Regions from separate parts of the Paraburkholderia sp. PAMB 6770 genome, predicted to be linked through region 1. Evidence: riboswitches for the same ligand, from Rfam matches in the RefSeq annotation. Region 1 holds a riboswitch; the other holds the start of a gene.

Region 1 (7,965 bases):
GGTCACCGCCACCGTCGGGTTGCCCCTGGAATCCAGAATCTCGTCGCCAACAACGCTTTCAATCAATGCGGATGTACCCATCGTCGTTCTCCCGGTGCACCTGGCCGTCGCGCCCGGAACGCGAAACGGTCAGGCGTGTTGCAATAGTGACGGCCAGCGGGGGCCCGTCTCACACATGCGCTTCGGAAAATGCATTGCTAGCGCGCCGGATCGCGTCGTGGGCCGCGTCGGTATTGGCCCAGCCCTCGAACCGGACCCACTTCCCGGCCTCGAGCTTCTTGTAGTTTTCAAAGAAGAACTGAATCTGGTCCAGCGTGTGCGCCGTGACGTCGGACAATTCGCGGATATGGCGGGTCTCGGCACACACGCAATCGACAGGCACTGCAATCACCTTCTCGTCAGGCCCTGCCTGGTCGGTCATGTTCAGCAAACCGACCGGGCGGCATTGAATCAGCGCGAGGGATGACAGCGGAAACGGCGTGATCACGATGATGTCGAGCGGATCGCCGTCGCGCGCAAGCGTTCCCGGAATGAAGCCATAGTTCTGCGGGTAGCGCATCCCGGCCCCCATGATCCGGTCAACCCTTAGCAATCCATATTTTTTGTCCGCCTCGTACTTCACCGGTTCGCTTTGGGCAGGAATTTCAATGATCGCGTTGACGTCGAGCGGCGCGTTCTCGCCGGCGGGAATGTCGTTGAAGTTCATCACGTGCCTCCCTCAGCGCCTAACGTGTCGTACTCGATGGCGCCTCGTGTGTAGAACAGACGAATACCGCCACCGCGAAGCTGCTGGAGGAGCACATCGATCCGTGCATCCTCGGCAATGACGGTCACGCAGACTGGCTGGTCGTCCAGTTCGAAGAAGCGCGCCGCGTGGTACTTGCCTCTCGCGTCGATCCCCTCGGCAATCTCGACGACCGTCGCACCCTGAATCCCGGCCCGCTTCGATTCGTCAAGGATCCAGTCGACCACCGACATATGCCTGACGCGCTGGCTGTGGTTCGCCGCGTAAACAGTAAGCTGGCTCCCCTTCATGGCAGCCTCCGCGCCACGGCTACGGGTCTTCCGGTCACAAAACGCGGACGAGCCGACGTGTCGCGAACCGACGCCGGCGGATAAGGAATGAATCGCATGGAAATCCAGATTTGCAGATTGACAAATCTGGGCAGCAGGACGCTTTGGCAATGCCCACGACCTCCTGACCCAGGAACTCGTAGGCATCATTAGCCGGATCGAACCGGCGGTTGAAGGAGGAATGCCATCTCCTGTTTTCAGTGTAGCACGCTGGATTTGCGCGCGCCACTGCATGCGGAAGCGGGAAGCGGGAAGCAGCACATGAGCGCACGCGCACATCTCATCGGATTCGCCCGAAAACCGATTGCGCTGCTTTCGTCATTTGCCTACAGTGAAAGCGAGCATTCTGGAGATGGCATTCCTCCTTCAACTGCCGCTCCCCCGGCTGATGACGCCTGCAGCCGTCCGGAGATCGGGCTGCGCCGTTGCGCATTTCGCTTCCCCTGCTCCGATGACATGTGCCGTCGCCAGCCCGCCATGCTGGCCCATTTGCCGCGTGGCGCACAAGGAGACACGGATGATCGTGATAGATATTCCGGGGTTTCGTACCCTGAACCTCGCGCATGTCGTCCTCGATTTCAACGGAACGCTCGCCGTCGATGGTCGCCTGCTCGATGGCGTCGAGTCACGCCTCGCCGTGCTCGCGACCAGGCTCGACGTTCATGTAGTGACAGGTAACACCTACGGCGACGTGCACGATCATCTGCGCAACTGCCCCGTGGACGTCGTCTGCCTGCCGGCAGCTGGGCAAGCACGAGCAAAAGGGGAATACATCCGGCGCCTGGGCCCCGACCGGGTCGCCGCGATCGGCAATGGACGCAACGACGCGTTGATGCTCGACCAGGCAGCACTGGGCATCGCGGTGCTCGGCACCGAAGGACTAGCGACCGAGGCCCTCAAGGCAGCCGATGTCGTCGTGCGTCATGCAGTGGATGGGCTGGGACTTCTGCAGCATCCCAAACGACTGGTTGCAACGCTGCGAAGCTAACGGGAGAAACCGCAACCGACTATAACGGCATTGGCGCGGGCAACGACGTTCCCGCCTCGTTTGACGTGATCATCGCAATGTCCGCTCTCGCCGAACCCGTCAGGTGTGAGGCGGACCCACGGTCCGGGCGGCCGCGTGTCGAAACATCCCGCCGTATCGCGGGGTGCAATCGCGCACGGATCTCAGGTCTCGCCGACCCCGGACAGCACATCTTGTTTTACGGTCTCATGGTCGGCGCGTGGCGCCTCGCGAAAGATCTCCCGGTACAAATCGAGCCCGAAACTGGTCTGCAGCGGCTCCGCTTCCACGAGCCTGAACGTCCGCACGCCGTCGTCGCGCCTTTCGGCACGCAGGAACGTTTTCGCGTGTCCGCCCGCCTCGTGCAAACCGTTCGCTAGCGTGAAAAGGTGCGTCACGAGAATGACCTTGACGCGGTGATCGAGCAACGCGTCCACGATTTGCCTGCCGACCTGCGAACCTTCCCGTTCGTTCGTCGACGCAAACGACTCGTTCGATAGAAAAAGGCCATTCTCGACCAGGTGATCGACGATCTCGCTCATCCGCTTCAGTTCTTCGTCGAACTTGCCGCCTCGCATCGTCGAGTCCTCCTCGCGCTTGTAATGCGTAAAAATCGCCATTGCCACATTCGCTTCGAATTCGTCCGCGCCGACGAACATGCCAGCCTGGAGGAGAATCTGGGCAAGGCCGATACTGCGCAGAAAAGTCGACTTCCCCCCCTGGTTCGCGCCTGTTACCACGATGAGTTCTTTGGCATCTGCGTCCGCATCGTTGCCCACCGGGGGCCGATCCAGCCGCAAGGCGAGGCTGACATCGTAGAGCTGCTGATAGCGATGCCTGCGCTCCCATGCTACGCGAGGCACGGGAAAGCAGACCGGCATTCCCCGGCGCAGCAGTTCATTGCGCATATTCAGGCATCCGATGTAAAAGCCCAGTTCCGCCCGAAGCATGAAAAAGAAGCTCTTGATATGGTCGGCGGACTGCGCCAGCGCATTAGCAACATGATTGATGCCGCGGGCCTCGAGTTCGCTTAGCGCCCGCGCCCCATTTTCGTCCCTGTCCGGGATATGGAATGTCCGGGAAGGCGCCCCTTTTGCGAACAGGCGCCTGAAGAAATTCGGATCCTTCTCGTGTGGCTTGCGCAGAACGTACTGTTCACCCTTGTTTCCGCATCCCGGCCTGGCGCTGATCAGCACGCCGTCGCTAAACTTCAGTTCCTTCAGACAACGCGTGATAGTGACAAAATAGTGATCGTCCAGTTCATCGCGGATCATTGTGTAAAAGCGTGTGAAGCCGGCCGACTGAAAGTGTTCGATGCTGTCGTCGGCCACGCTCCGCAATTTGCCAAGCATGCCTAAATAATTCTGAACCATATCTCTCGCACCATGCAACACGCTGCCTGGCGAACCCGTAAGACTCCAGTAGAAACTTTTTCTTTCGACCTCCAGCGCTTCCACAGCGATCGCATACACGTGCCTCACGACGGCCTCATGGTCGATGCAATCCTCGAGAACCGCCTGCCGATAAAGTATGTCGCCAGGATCACTCAGGCCAAGCGGGACCACTGTCTTCACCGTGTCGTACAGATACTTGTCCCCCGCGGCCATCGCCTCGTATAGCGTGTCGATCTCCAGGTCCTCGTTCAGCGTCCGTTCGTTCCAGAATTCGCTGCGGTTCCACGGAAAATCCTTTGCGTCATAAAGAAGATAGGCTTTCATGATGCGAGGCGCTCCCTGATACGCTCATACGTGAGGCCGTATTGCTCGGCAACGGATAGTGCGTATGCACGTCCATCCGCGGGATGCCTGAGGACCCGGAAGGTGCGAACCGAAGGACTATGGGGATTGATCTCGCTCACCATGCTCACGGTTTGCGTCCCCAACCGGGAAAGCTCTTCGATGAACGTCACGCAAACGCACAGTGCATCGCGCTCCATGATCTCGTCGATGATCCTGCGGCAGAGAAACAGCGCGTCAGATAACGTCGTCGAGCTGAAAATTTCGTTCATCAGGATGATGCTATTGGACGTGCAGGCCTGCAGGATGGCGTGCATCCGCATCAGATCGTCCTGAAGCTTGCCGCGCAGATCCAGGGTGTTTTCTTCCCGTTCGAAATGCGCGAATAGACGATCGTAGAGATAGAGACGGGCGTTTCTCCCCGGAACGGGGCATCCGAGCCGACCAAGGAAATGAAGTTGTCCGAACATTCTTGCGAAAGTCGTCTTTCCGCCATTGTTGGGCCCAGACACCACGAATACCCACGGTACTCTTTCCAGGGCAGCATCTTCGTGCTGAGCACAGGCACCGAGGAGTCCGTTTCCCCGTACGGCCGACTACCGGACGACTTTTTCCTCGTGTCGGTTGCCCAAGCGCTGATGGTTGGCAATTTTGAGGCCAAACCGAATCCTTGGGAGTGCCCGAAGTGCAGGCATTTCCTGCACTGCCCCGCCTAGGTCGAGCTGGTCCACGCACTTCCGATTTCCAGGGCTTCCTGCGACTTACCCAGCATGAGCAGCGCATCCCGCGCAGCTCACCTAGCTGGAAAAGGAAGCACAAATGTCCACCCGTGTTTACATCCAGTCGGAGTTCTTCTCTGACATCAAGTTCGTCGAGATCAACGACGAGGCCACCGTCGCCGAGCTGAAGCACGCCGTCCTGGCGCTGCTGCCGACCGGCACCGACGCGTCCGACCTGACTCTGTCGGTCGAGGACGATGACGACGACGCCCCCGGCCGCGACACCCACGTCAAGCATCTGAAGAAGGAGCACGGCGTGCGCATCCACCTCCACCGCTGCAAGCAAGTGGAAGTGCAGGTCCGCTTCGGCACCGAGGTCGTGCACCACAAGTTCCGCCCGGCGACCACCGTCGGCCGCGTGCGCCTGTGGGCCGGCGAAAAGCTGGGCATGGCGCCCGGCGACATCGCCGAGCACGTCCTGCAGATTGCCGGCACGACCGAGCAGCCCGACGTCGACGTCCACATCGGCACGCTGACCAAGTGCCCGCAGTGCGCGGTGACCTTCGACCTGGTGCCCGCGCACCGTATCAACGGCTAAGGGGCGAGGTATGGCACCGGATGAGCAATCTCTGCGTGCCGACCTCGCGTCGGCACGCTTTCTCTCGGGCGAAGACCGCAACCGCTGGCAATTCAAGAAGCTGGAGTGGCCCTTCGTCTACATCAACGTCATCGCCCGCGACCAGCGCGAATACACGCTGCGTCTGAACTGCAGCGGCTTCCCGACGACGCCTCCCACGGGCACGTTTTGGGACCTGTCGACGAACAGCAAGCTGTCGTTCGCCAGGTGGCCCCAAGGCGGCGAGCGCCTGCAACTGGCCTTCAAGCCCAACTGGAAGTTCGGGGATGCGCTCTACATCCCCTGCGACCGAGAAAGCATCGTCGGTCACGACTGCTGGTTCGCCCAGTACCCGCAGCTCATCTGGAAGCCCGCCAAAGGCATCAGCCACTACCTGGAGGTGGTCCATGACCTTCTTCAAAGCCGCGACTACGCCTGCGCCCCTGCTTGAGGTGCCGGCCACGCTCTGGGCGGAGGCGATGGCGCACCTGCGCGCGCAAGGCGGCGGCGTTCGCGAAAGCGGCGCCTTCCTCCTTGGGCACAAGACCGACGCCGGCCGGGTGGTGAAGCAGTTCGTGCCCTACGAGCAACTGCAACCCGACGCATTCAGCAACGACTACGTGTCCCTGAAGGCCGACAGCTTCGCCAAGCTCTGGGAGGTCTGTCGCACTCAAGGCATGACTGTCGTGGCCGACGTGCACACGCACCCCTTCGGCCCTGGCCAGAGCCGTTCTGACCGCGCGAATCCGATGGTCGCCCTGAAGGGGCACATCGCCCTCATCGTGCCACGGTTCGCCAAGGGCAACCCGCGCCCGCGCGACCTCGGACTGTACGTCTACCAAGGCAACCACCAGTGGCTGTCGCACTCGGGTTCCGATGTCAGCCGCCTCCTGCGACTTACCGATGCTGGAGTTTTTCAATGACCGATTTCAACGCCGATTCCATGCACCGGCTGGCCAAGATGGCCTTGGACTCGGGCGAGGTCGCTTCGCCCGAGGAGGCCGTGGCGCTGTTCTCGCGCTACCGGCTGCGCGTCCATCTCGGCCAGAAACCTCTGCGCACGGCGTTTACTCTGGACCACAAAAACTGCACCGAAAACAAGGGATGGCAGGATTGGCTTGCGCCGGTTTTGGGTGCCACGGCACGTCCGTCTCCACAACGTTGCACACGATATTTGTCGTTCCGCCACGTTCCTCTCGTCAACCGGAACGATGCAGCAAAGCAGGCATGCCAATCTCAAACGGGATAAAAGTTATCCCCTTGTAGGCATCTCACGTGCAAGGGTTTCAAGGCTTGATCGGTCGTGGAACCGTACGCCAGGTCGAACAACGCGGCGCTCAAGCGCTGCATGGCCGGGGCGAGCGTATGTCCGTAGACCGTTGTGAACCTGCTTTCAGTCAATTCGCGTGCGGTAGGTAGCGATGAGAGCGAGCGCGCCATCTAACGCTTCGCGAAGTGGCCGGGGATTCCGGCGCGCCTGGGCGAGGATGAGCCCGCCCTGGAGACTGGCAAGAGTAGAGGTGGCCAACCATGCCGGATCGGCCCCGGCCCGAAGTTCACCCGAGGCGACCATCGCAGCGAGGCCTGACCGGATGTGTGCTTCCCATCGATCAAAGCCGTCTGCGAGGACGGCACGGATTCCGTCGTCTCGTTCGCCGAGTTGGCCGAGGAGATTTGCGATGGGACAGCCTCTTGGCCCCCCCCCTTGTTCCTGAATGCCAACGATGGCATGAGCCCACGACACCAGTCCGTCCCAGGTATCGAGGGCCGCAAAAAGGTCAGCCTGGGCGCCGAGCACCGCATCGTTGGTCGCCTCGGCCACCGCGCGCAGCAAGTCGACCTTATCGTCGAAGTAATGGTACAGCTGGCTACGCGAAGCCATGGCGCGGGCCCCGACGTCGTCCAGGCTCGCAGCCAATGCTCCCTTCTCGGCCACGACCTGGGCAGCGGCGTTCACAATGCGCATGCGGGTCTGACGTCCCCGCTCGGTGGTCGGTTGTGCTCCCATGTGCTCATTATGCCAACCACTGGACTTGACAGTCCAGTAGCTGCCTGCTTCAATACAGTGGACTATCCAGTCCACTACGCACGCCTCCCCGAATCTGGAAAACCCATGCCTGCTACCATCCGTGAACAATCCGATCAGATCAAAGCAACGGCCGCGACACGCCTGCCAGCCGAAGTCCGCAAGGTATTCGACCGCAGCGTCGAGGCTTTTCTCGCTGAGGGCGTCCCGGCCGCGGCGATCAAGGTCGGCGACCATCTGGCCACCTTCACCCTTGACGACGCCGCTGGCCACCCGGTCAGCCTCGACCAGATCGTCGAGGCAGGACCTGCGGTCATCGTGTTCTACCGCGGTGGCTGGTGCCCTTATTGCAACATTGCTTTGCGTACCTACCAGCGGGAACTGCTCGCCGAACTCGACGCATCCGGTGTCAGGCTGGTCGCCATCAGCCCGCAATCCCCCGACCAGTCGCTCTCGACGGCGGAGAAGGCCGGGCTGGCTTTCACCGTCCTGTCGGACCCGGGCAGCCGGGTGGCTCGCAGCATCGGCATTGCCTTCCAGCAGGCTGACGACGTCCTTTCCGCGCAACGCCAGCTTGGCCTCGATCTGGCCCAGATCAACGCCGAAGGGGCTACTTATCTACCCCGGCCTACCGTGCTGATCGTCGACCAGGGGCGAACCGTGCGCTTCATCGACGTCCAACCCGACTACACCGCCCGCACCGAGGTCGCCAACATTCTTGCCGCCCTCGACGATCTCCGGGCCGACGGATCCTAGACTTGCCACACCTGCACTACTATGGCCGGCAG
Region 2 (7,965 bases), on a different replicon from region 1:
CAGCGCGCGCAGCAACGCCGGGTCGAGCAGCAGTTTCGCGACGCGCACCCCGGCGCCCATCACGACCTGGCGGCGCGCCATCACGGCCGCGTCGACCAGGATGCGCCAGTCGGCCGGCACGCCAAATGCGGTGATCCCGCCAAACTCCATCCCGCTTTGCTCGACCGCCAGCTCGCGCTTCGCGAACGACAGCCGTTGCGCGCCGAGATGCGTCTTCACCGCGCCGTTGATGTCGAGCCGCAGCGCACCGAGCGTGACGATGGCAGCGTACTGCTCGGCCCCGTCTTTCCGATAGCGGATCACAATTGTGTTCGCGCAGTCTTCGAGGCCGAAGCCGTAGCGCGCACTGAAGGCGGCGGTATCCGACGCGTCGTCGCTGACGCTGAAGACCGCGACGCCTTCGGCCGGCAAATGCGCAATCACATGCGCCGGAAGATGATCGCCGAGCGCGCCGGCGGGGATCAGATCGAGCTGCGGGACGGATTCGTGCGAGTGCATGGCGGGCCGGCAATGGAGGACTGCCCGCTATTTTATCGGCTCGTGCGCCAGCGTGCAGCGTGCACGGCGACGCCGCACGGCAACCGGCCGTCGTGGACCGTGCGCGCCGCGCGCGGCGTCGCACGCCACATGACGGACAGGCGGATCATCCGGCGCAGGCGGAGCCGAAGCATGCGCGCACGCTCAGCTGCCCAGTCCCGGCGACAGGGCCGCATCGCCAGATAATCTGCAATCCGAACGATATTTTTCGATCAGACGGGCGCGCGCATCGTCGAGGTCCGGCGAGTAGTTGTCGATTGCGGGCCGATAACCGACCGACTCCAGTTCGGTCAGCTCGCGCATCAGGTCCCGGTGCGTCACCACGCCGTGAGCCGGCGCAAACGGGTACGCGTGGCACTCGGCGGGCGTGAGCGTGGTCGAAGCGAGCGCCGATGCGCTCAGCACCGCCAGCGCGGCGGGCACGATCAATCTGAAGCAGCGTTTCATGAATGTCTTCCTCCAGGGCGTCCCGCTCGCACCGGATCAACGGTGCGAGGCAGTCTGACGCGGGACGGCGGCAGGGGAAAGGTCAGGACTGCGTGGCTAGCGTAGGGGGGCGGGACTGTCGCACACGCGTCGCGCCGGTGAAGATTCTTTTAAGGTCCGCGCGGCATCGACGATGCGCGATAACGGCGGCGGCGCTGCGGCACATCGCACGTTACAGCGTCTGCGCGATCCGGCTCGCAATGCGCGCGATGCCCGTCGCGATGCGCCGCTCCCGACGGCTATCGAGAAAGACAACAACGGCTCGTGCGCGATCGGACCTTTCGTGCAGCTGTTCGACGACGCCTTCACGCTCGACACGGTGCGCGCGGCGAGCGTGTCGCTGCGCATCGAAGGCGCGGACGGCTTCGTGCTCGAAGGCGTGAGCCACATGGCCGAGATCAGTCGCGATCCGCTCGAGCTCGTCAGTCAGACCTGCGGCCCGCATCACCAGTACCCGGACGGCTTCATGCTGTTTCTCGGCACGATGTTCTCGCCGGTCAAGGACCGCGACAGCGAAGGCGGCCGCTTCACGCATCATCTGGGCGACGTCGTGACGATCTCGACGCCGTCGCTCGGCGCGCTCGTCAACACCGTGGGCCTCTCCACCGGGATCGCACCGTGGACCTTCGGCGTACGCGCGCTGTACCGCAGCCTCGCGGCGCGCGGTCTGATCGCCGGCTAGACGCGCCCGCGTGCGGCGCCGCCACGCATGATGCGCATCGCACGCATCACGCGCGCTACGCGAGCGCGACGCGCGCGACCGCGCTCACTGTCGCGATGCCGAGCGTCGTCATCAGCAGCGACGCACCGACATGGACGACGATCTCGCACGCCGCCCAGCCGAAGCGGCCCTGCTGCAGATCGGCCACGACTTCCGCGGAAAACGTCGAGAAAGTCGACAGACCGCCCATCAGCCCGGTGATGACGAACAGCCGCCACGCGCCCGGCAGCTCCGGCAGCCGCGCGAAGAACGCGACCGCGACGCCGATCACATAACCTGCGATGAGATTGGCCGCGAGCGTGCCAGGCGGAAGGTCGGGAAACAGGCCGTTGAGCCGCAATCCGAGCGCCCAGCGCAGCAACGAGCCCAATGCGCCGCCCGTTGCGACAGCAAGAATCGAGAGATACATGACGATGCCCCAGAAAGAAACACGTGCGGCGCGAGCCGCGCACAAAGGCGTGCTCGCGTGACGGGTTGTAGGCATCATCGGCTCGGAACGAGCGGTTAAGGGAGAATGCCATCTCCAGGTGCGGAGTCTATCATTCCGACTCCGTGCGTCAAGGCATTCCGCGCGCCGTGCGCACGGCGCGCGGAACGCCCTGCCCCCTCCCGCTACCGGTCGCAGCCGAGCTGCCGCCGGCCGGCCGCGCTCAGATCCGCTTCGCCCGCGCGGCCGCTGAAGCCGGTTTCGAAGTGATCCGCGGGAAAATCCGGCGGGCTCTCGCCGCTCAGGAAAGCCGGCCACTGACGCTTCAGATAAGCGTCGTTCTTCGCGCAGCCCGGCGCGGCCGCAATGTACATCACGTTGCTGTAGCCGGCGCCGCGATGCGCGTCCTCGACCGCATGAATCACGTCGCTGTGCCAGAACACCGCGTCGCCTGGCTGCATCGGCGGAATCGACGATAGCGCGTCGTGCAGCGGCGCATGCCAGCGCGGACTGATCGACAGCGCGCGGCCGGGCCGCGCGCCGCACAGGTCGTCGTCGGCGACGTCGTCCTGCAGCGCACGCAGCAGCACATAGACCATCGCGTTCGCCATCGGCACCAGTTGCAGCGTGCCGTCGCCCGGACCCTGCGGGGTGAGCGCGGTCCATCCCTGGAAGGTGCGGAACATCGAGCACACGGCGGGCGACGCGATCTCGCGCGCCGCGGGACGATAGGCCGCGTCGAACGCGTCGTAGCGACGCCAGTCGCCGCTGAACACGTGCCGGTAGACGCGCCGGAAGCCGTCGTCGAGCCAGCGCTCGACCGAGCCGCCGTCGCAATGCGCGGACAGTCCGAGCGACGCGGAGCCGGGCGGCCTGCGCCGCAGGCGGTCCGCGTACACGCTCACGCGGTCCGGGTCGAAGTGCGTGCGCCCTTCGCTTTGCCACTTCCACAGGCGGTTCAGGAAGATGCGCGTCAGCGTGAGTTCGGGCGACTGGCGGGCCTCCACCTGCGGCGGCGACCAGTAGATGCCGTAGATCTGCGGCTTGCCGGACGCGAGGTTGCCGAAATAGCGGTCTTCGGCGCGGCGCGCCAGCTTTTCGTCGAGGCGATTGCGGTCGACGTACTGCGCGATCGCGTCGTCCCACGCGGCCGCGCGCGACGCATCGAACACGCCGCGCACGACGCACGCGCCGCGCGTCCTGAGCGCCGCGATCGCCGCGTCGCTCACGCACTGGCCGGCGATGTCCGCATAGGCGATCTCCGGGATCACCGCCTCGCCGCGCTGCCGCTGCGCGACGATGTGCGCCGCCTGGCGACGGATATCGTCCTCGACGTCGCGGAATACCTCGCGATAATGCGGCAGGTTCTGCCGCAACTGGCGCTTCGCGGCGCGAATCGCCGCGGGCAGGTCTTCGATGTGCAAGGCGTCCAACGTCGGTCTCCGGGTGAGTGAAAGTGCCCACAGGTTAGCGCCGCGCGCGCATCCGAAGCGATACAATCCGGACAGCCTTTTTGCGCATTCAGACAATGAAACCCGCGTACGAACACGTGACGATGGACGCCGGCTGCTCGATCCGTGTGTTCCACCGCAAGCTGCCGCGCATTCCGTTCGAGTGGCACCGCCATCCCGAGTACGAGCTGACGCTCACGCTGAACAGCCGCGGCAAGCGCTATATCGGCGATTCGATCGGCCACTACGGGCATCACGACCTCGTGCTCGTGCCGCCGGACTTGCCGCATACGTGGTCGTCGAACCGCTCGATCGACGCGCTCGCGCCGCAGGTGGCTGTCGTCGTCTGGTTCGACGGCGACTGGGCGCGGCGCATCGCCGACTGCTGCGCGGAATACGAGGCGCTGCGCAAGTTGCTGCGGCGCGCCGCGTGCGGGCTCGCGTTCGCGCCCGAGGTGGGCGCGGGGACCGCGCAGCGGCTCGATGCGCTGCTGTCGCCGGCGCCGCGCGCGCGGCTCGGCGCGGCACTCGACCTCCTGTGCGCACTCGCGGACTGCGACGCCACGCCGCTCGCGTCGCCCGCCGCGTTCGACGACGTGCACACCGGGCGGCCGTCCGGGCACGAGCCGGAGCGCATCGACCGCGCGCTCGCCGTGATCGACGCCCGCTTCGCGCAACGCGTCACGCTGCGCGAACTGGCCGAGGCGGCGCGCCTGTCCGAACGCACGCTGAACCGCTACTTCGTGCGGCACCTCGGCGAAAGCGTCGGGCAGTACCTGACGCGCGTGCGGATCGGCCACGCATGCCGGATGCTCGCCGACACGACGTGGCCCGTCTCGGTGATCGCATCGCGCGCCGGCTTCCCGAACGTCGCGAACTTCAACCGGCAATTTCGCGCGCTCAGGCAGACGACGCCGCTTGCATGGCGTCGTGCGTTCGCGGGGGGCGGCGGCGTCGCCGAGGCAGCAACGCCGCTCGACGCGCGGCCGCCGTCGCTGGATGCGCTCGCCGGCGGACCGCACAGGCCGCGACGCAGCGGGCGATCCGTTTGAGCGCCGCGGCCGCATGCTTCATCGACTGCCTGATCGGAACGATCCGCGCGAGCATCGATGCCGCGACGCCCCAGATGCGACGGCTGCTGCATTCGGTCGAGTGGCTGCTCTAGCGGCGTTGCGCACGCACCGCGCCCGCCATTGCCAGCGCCATTGCCAGCGCTATCGAGCCAGGCCCGCTCCGCTGCCGCCCAGATACGCCGCCTGCACGCGGCTGTCCTTCATCAGCGTCTGCGCGGGGCCGCTCAGCGCGATGCGGCCGCTTTCGAGCACGTATGCACGCGACGCGATCTTCAGCGCCTGGCGCGCGTTCTGCTCGACCACGAGAATGGACGTCCCCTCGCGGCTGATCTGCCCGATCATGCCGAAGATCGCGCGCACGAGCTTCGGCGCGAGCCCCATCGACGGCTCGTCGAGCACGACGAGGCGCGGCTTGAGCATCAGCGTGCGCGCGATCGCGAGCATCTGCTGCTCGCCGCCGCTCAGCGTCCCCGCGAGCTGGCTGCGGCGTTCGAGCAGACGCGGAAACGTCTCGTACAGCGCCGTCATGCGCGCGTCGAGCACGGCCGCGTCGCGCCGGATCAGATAGCCGCCGAGCCGCAGGTTCTCCTCGACCGTCAGCGCGCTGAAGATGCGCCGCCCCTCCGGCACGTGCCCGAGCCCGAGCGGCACGATGCGGTGCGCGGGCCAGCCGTTCACGACCTGCCCGTCGAGTGCGATCTCACCGGCGCGCGGCCGGATCAGCCCTGAAATCGCCCGCAGCGTCGTCGTCTTGCCGGCGCCGTTGCTGCCGAGCAGCGCGACGATCTCGCCCTCGCCGACCTCCAGCGAGATGCCGTGCAGCACCTCGACCTTGCCGTAGTTCACGTGCAGATCGCGAATGCTCAGGAGTCCCACAGCGACGCCTCCCCGGCCTTGCCGTCGTCGGCCGTCTCGTCGGTGTCGGCCGTGCCCAGATACGCGTCGATCACGCGCGGATCGGCCTGGATGCGCGCAGGCTCCCCCTCGGCGATGACCACTCCGTGATCCATCACGACGATGCGGTCGGACACGCCCATCACCAGCATCATGTCGTGCTCGATCAGCAGCACCGTCACACCGTGCGCCCGAATGCGGCGGATCAGCTCCATCAGCGCCTGTTTCTCGGTCGGATTCATCCCGGCCGCCGGCTCGTCGAGCAGCAGCAGGCGCGGATGGCTCGCGAGCGCGCGGGCGATTTCGAGCCGCCGCTGATCCCCATATGGCAGGTCCGCCGCGCGCTCCCACGCGCGCGCGCGCAGTCCGACGAAGTCGAGCCACGCGAGCCCGTCGGCCGCATGCCGCGCCGTCTCCGCGCGCGCGGACGGCAGCCCCGCCAGCTCGGCGACGACCGGCGCGCGGAAGCGATGGTCCATGCCGACCAGCACGTTCTCGAACGCCGTCATGTCGCCGAACAGCCGGATGCCCTGAAACGTGCGCGCAATCCCGCGATGGACGATGCGGTGCGGCGCGCCGCCCGCGAGCGGCACGCCGAGCCAGCGCACCTCGCCGCCGGTGAGCCGGATCACGCCCGTCAGGCAGTTGAACACGGTGGTCTTGCCCGCGCCGTTCGGCCCGATGATGCTCAGGATCTCGCCGGCCGTCACCGTGAACGACACGTCCGCCACCGCGCGCACTCCGCCGAAGCGCCGCTCGATGTGGCGCACGTCGAGCAGCATCTCGCCGGGCACGACCGCGCGCACCGGCGCGGCGCCGGCCTCGTCGTCCGCCGCGCGCGGCGGCACGGCGCGGCGCGGCGATGCGGGCCACAATCCTTGCGGACGCAACAACATCAGGATCACCAGCGCGATCGCGAAGCCGAAGATGCGCCACAGGCTCAGAAAGCGCAGCATCTCCGGCAGCCCGGCGACGATCACCGCGCCGATCAGCACGCCGGGAATGCTGCCGCGCCCGCCGAGCACGACGATGATCAGGATCGTCACCGACTGCAGGTACGTGAAGCCGGTCGGGTCGATCGTGCCGAAACGCGCGGCGAACAGGCTCCCGCCGAGCCCGCCGATCAGCGCGCCCATCACGTATGCGAGCAGCTTCGTGCGCAGCGTCGGCACGCCGACCGCCTCGGCGGCCGACTCGTCCTCGCGGATGCTGGTCCACGCGCGGCCGAGGCGCGACTGGCCGAGACGGATCGCAAACACCAGCACGCAGCCGACGAACACGATGCCGAGTTCGTAGACCGCGCGCGGCGATGCGATCTCATAGCCGAACAGGCTCGGACTCGCGATCCCGTAGATGCCGTTCGGCCCGCCGGTGATGTCGAGGTTGGTGGCGATGATGCGCACGATCTCGCCGAAGCCGAGCGTGACGATCGCCAGATAGTCGCTGCGCAGCCGCAGCGTCGGATAGCCGATCACGATGCCCGAGGCGCCCGCGAACACGAGGCTGAACGGCAAGGTCTCCCAGAACGACAGATGCAGCAGCGTCTCCATCATCGCGGTCGTGTAGGCGCCGATCGCGAAGAACGCCGCGTAGCCGAGGTCGAGCAGCCCCGCATAGCCGACCACGATGTTCAGCCCGAGCCCGAGGATCGAGTACGTGACGATCGTGAGCGCCACGTCGACGATGTAGTTGCTCGCGACCGCCGGCAGCGCGGCCGCCGCGGCAAACAGCCCGAAGCCGGCGACGCGGCGCGGCACGGCGGACGAGGGGGCGAGCGCGCGCACCGGCTACATCCTCTCGACCACGCGTTCGCCGAACAGCCCGGTCGGCTTCACGACGAGCACGGCGATCAGCACGCCGAACACGAACACGTCGGTCCATTGCGACGACACATAGCCCGCGCCGAACGCTTCGAGCAGCCCGATCAGGATGCCGCCCGCCATCGCCCCCGGAATATTGCCGATCCCGCCGAGCACCGCGGCGGTAAACGCGCGCAGTCCCAGCACGAAGCCCATGAAGAAGTTGATCTGCGTGTAGTAAAGCCCCTCCATCACGCCGGCCACCGCCGCGAGCGCCGAGCCGACGAAGAACGTCAGCTGGATCAGCCGCTCGACCTCGATGCCCATCAGGCGCGCGGCGTCCTGGTCGATCGCGAGCGCGCGCATCGCGGTGCCAATGAACGTGTGATGCACGAAGAAGTAGAGCGCGAACATCAGCGCGAAGCTCGCGCCGACGATCCCGACCTGCGCATACGTGATCTGCACGCCGCCGATGAAAAAACCCGCTTGCGTGAGCAGGTGCGGGTAGGTCTTGAAGCCGGCGCCGTACAGCAGCAGCACGCCGTTTTCGAGCGCGAGCGACACACCGAGCGCGGTG

What was found. Region 1 has a riboswitch for fluoride ahead of AC3AP7_RS19255 (HAD family hydrolase). Riboswitches for the same ligand answer to the same signal wherever they lie in the genome.
Region 2: linked by a shared signal. The riboswitch ahead of crcB (fluoride efflux transporter CrcB) and the one ahead of AC3AP7_RS19255 (HAD family hydrolase) in region 1 are both predicted to bind fluoride.

The regions. Positions count from the first base shown of each region.
Region 1 is NZ_CM173239.1:364,362-372,326, reverse strand. It holds gene eno (phosphopyruvate hydratase) at 1-81, opposite strand, end outside; gene ppa (inorganic diphosphatase) at 170-706, opposite strand; gene AC3AP7_RS19260 (DUF190 domain-containing protein) at 706-1,035, opposite strand; fluoride riboswitch at 1,208-1,275, opposite strand; fluoride riboswitch at 1,414-1,479, shown strand; gene AC3AP7_RS19255 (HAD family hydrolase) at 1,592-2,062, shown strand; gene AC3AP7_RS19250 (MutS-related protein) at 2,245-3,798, opposite strand; gene AC3AP7_RS19245 (MutS-related protein) at 3,795-4,286, opposite strand; gene AC3AP7_RS19240 (hypothetical protein) at 4,636-5,133, shown strand; gene AC3AP7_RS19235 (DUF7665 family protein) at 5,144-5,602, shown strand; gene AC3AP7_RS19230 (Mov34/MPN/PAD-1 family protein) at 5,559-6,074, shown strand; gene AC3AP7_RS19225 (hypothetical protein) at 6,071-6,400, shown strand; gene AC3AP7_RS19220 (TetR/AcrR family transcriptional regulator) at 6,545-7,234, opposite strand; gene AC3AP7_RS19215 (peroxiredoxin-like family protein) at 7,265-7,933, shown strand.
Region 2 is NZ_CM173238.1:2,279,924-2,287,888, forward strand. It holds gene AC3AP7_RS10305 (YbaK/EbsC family protein) at 1-498, opposite strand, end outside; gene AC3AP7_RS10310 (DUF4148 domain-containing protein) at 682-984, opposite strand; partial or broken gene AC3AP7_RS10315 (fumarylacetoacetate hydrolase) at 1,268-1,705, shown strand; gene crcB (fluoride efflux transporter CrcB) at 1,761-2,153, opposite strand; fluoride riboswitch at 2,215-2,278, opposite strand; gene AC3AP7_RS10325 (DUF1479 domain-containing protein) at 2,357-3,604, opposite strand; gene AC3AP7_RS10330 (cupin domain-containing protein) at 3,700-4,674, shown strand; gene AC3AP7_RS10335 (ABC transporter ATP-binding protein) at 4,837-5,571, opposite strand; gene AC3AP7_RS10340 (branched-chain amino acid ABC transporter ATP-binding protein/permease) at 5,559-7,373, opposite strand; gene AC3AP7_RS10345 (branched-chain amino acid ABC transporter permease) at 7,377-7,965, opposite strand, start outside.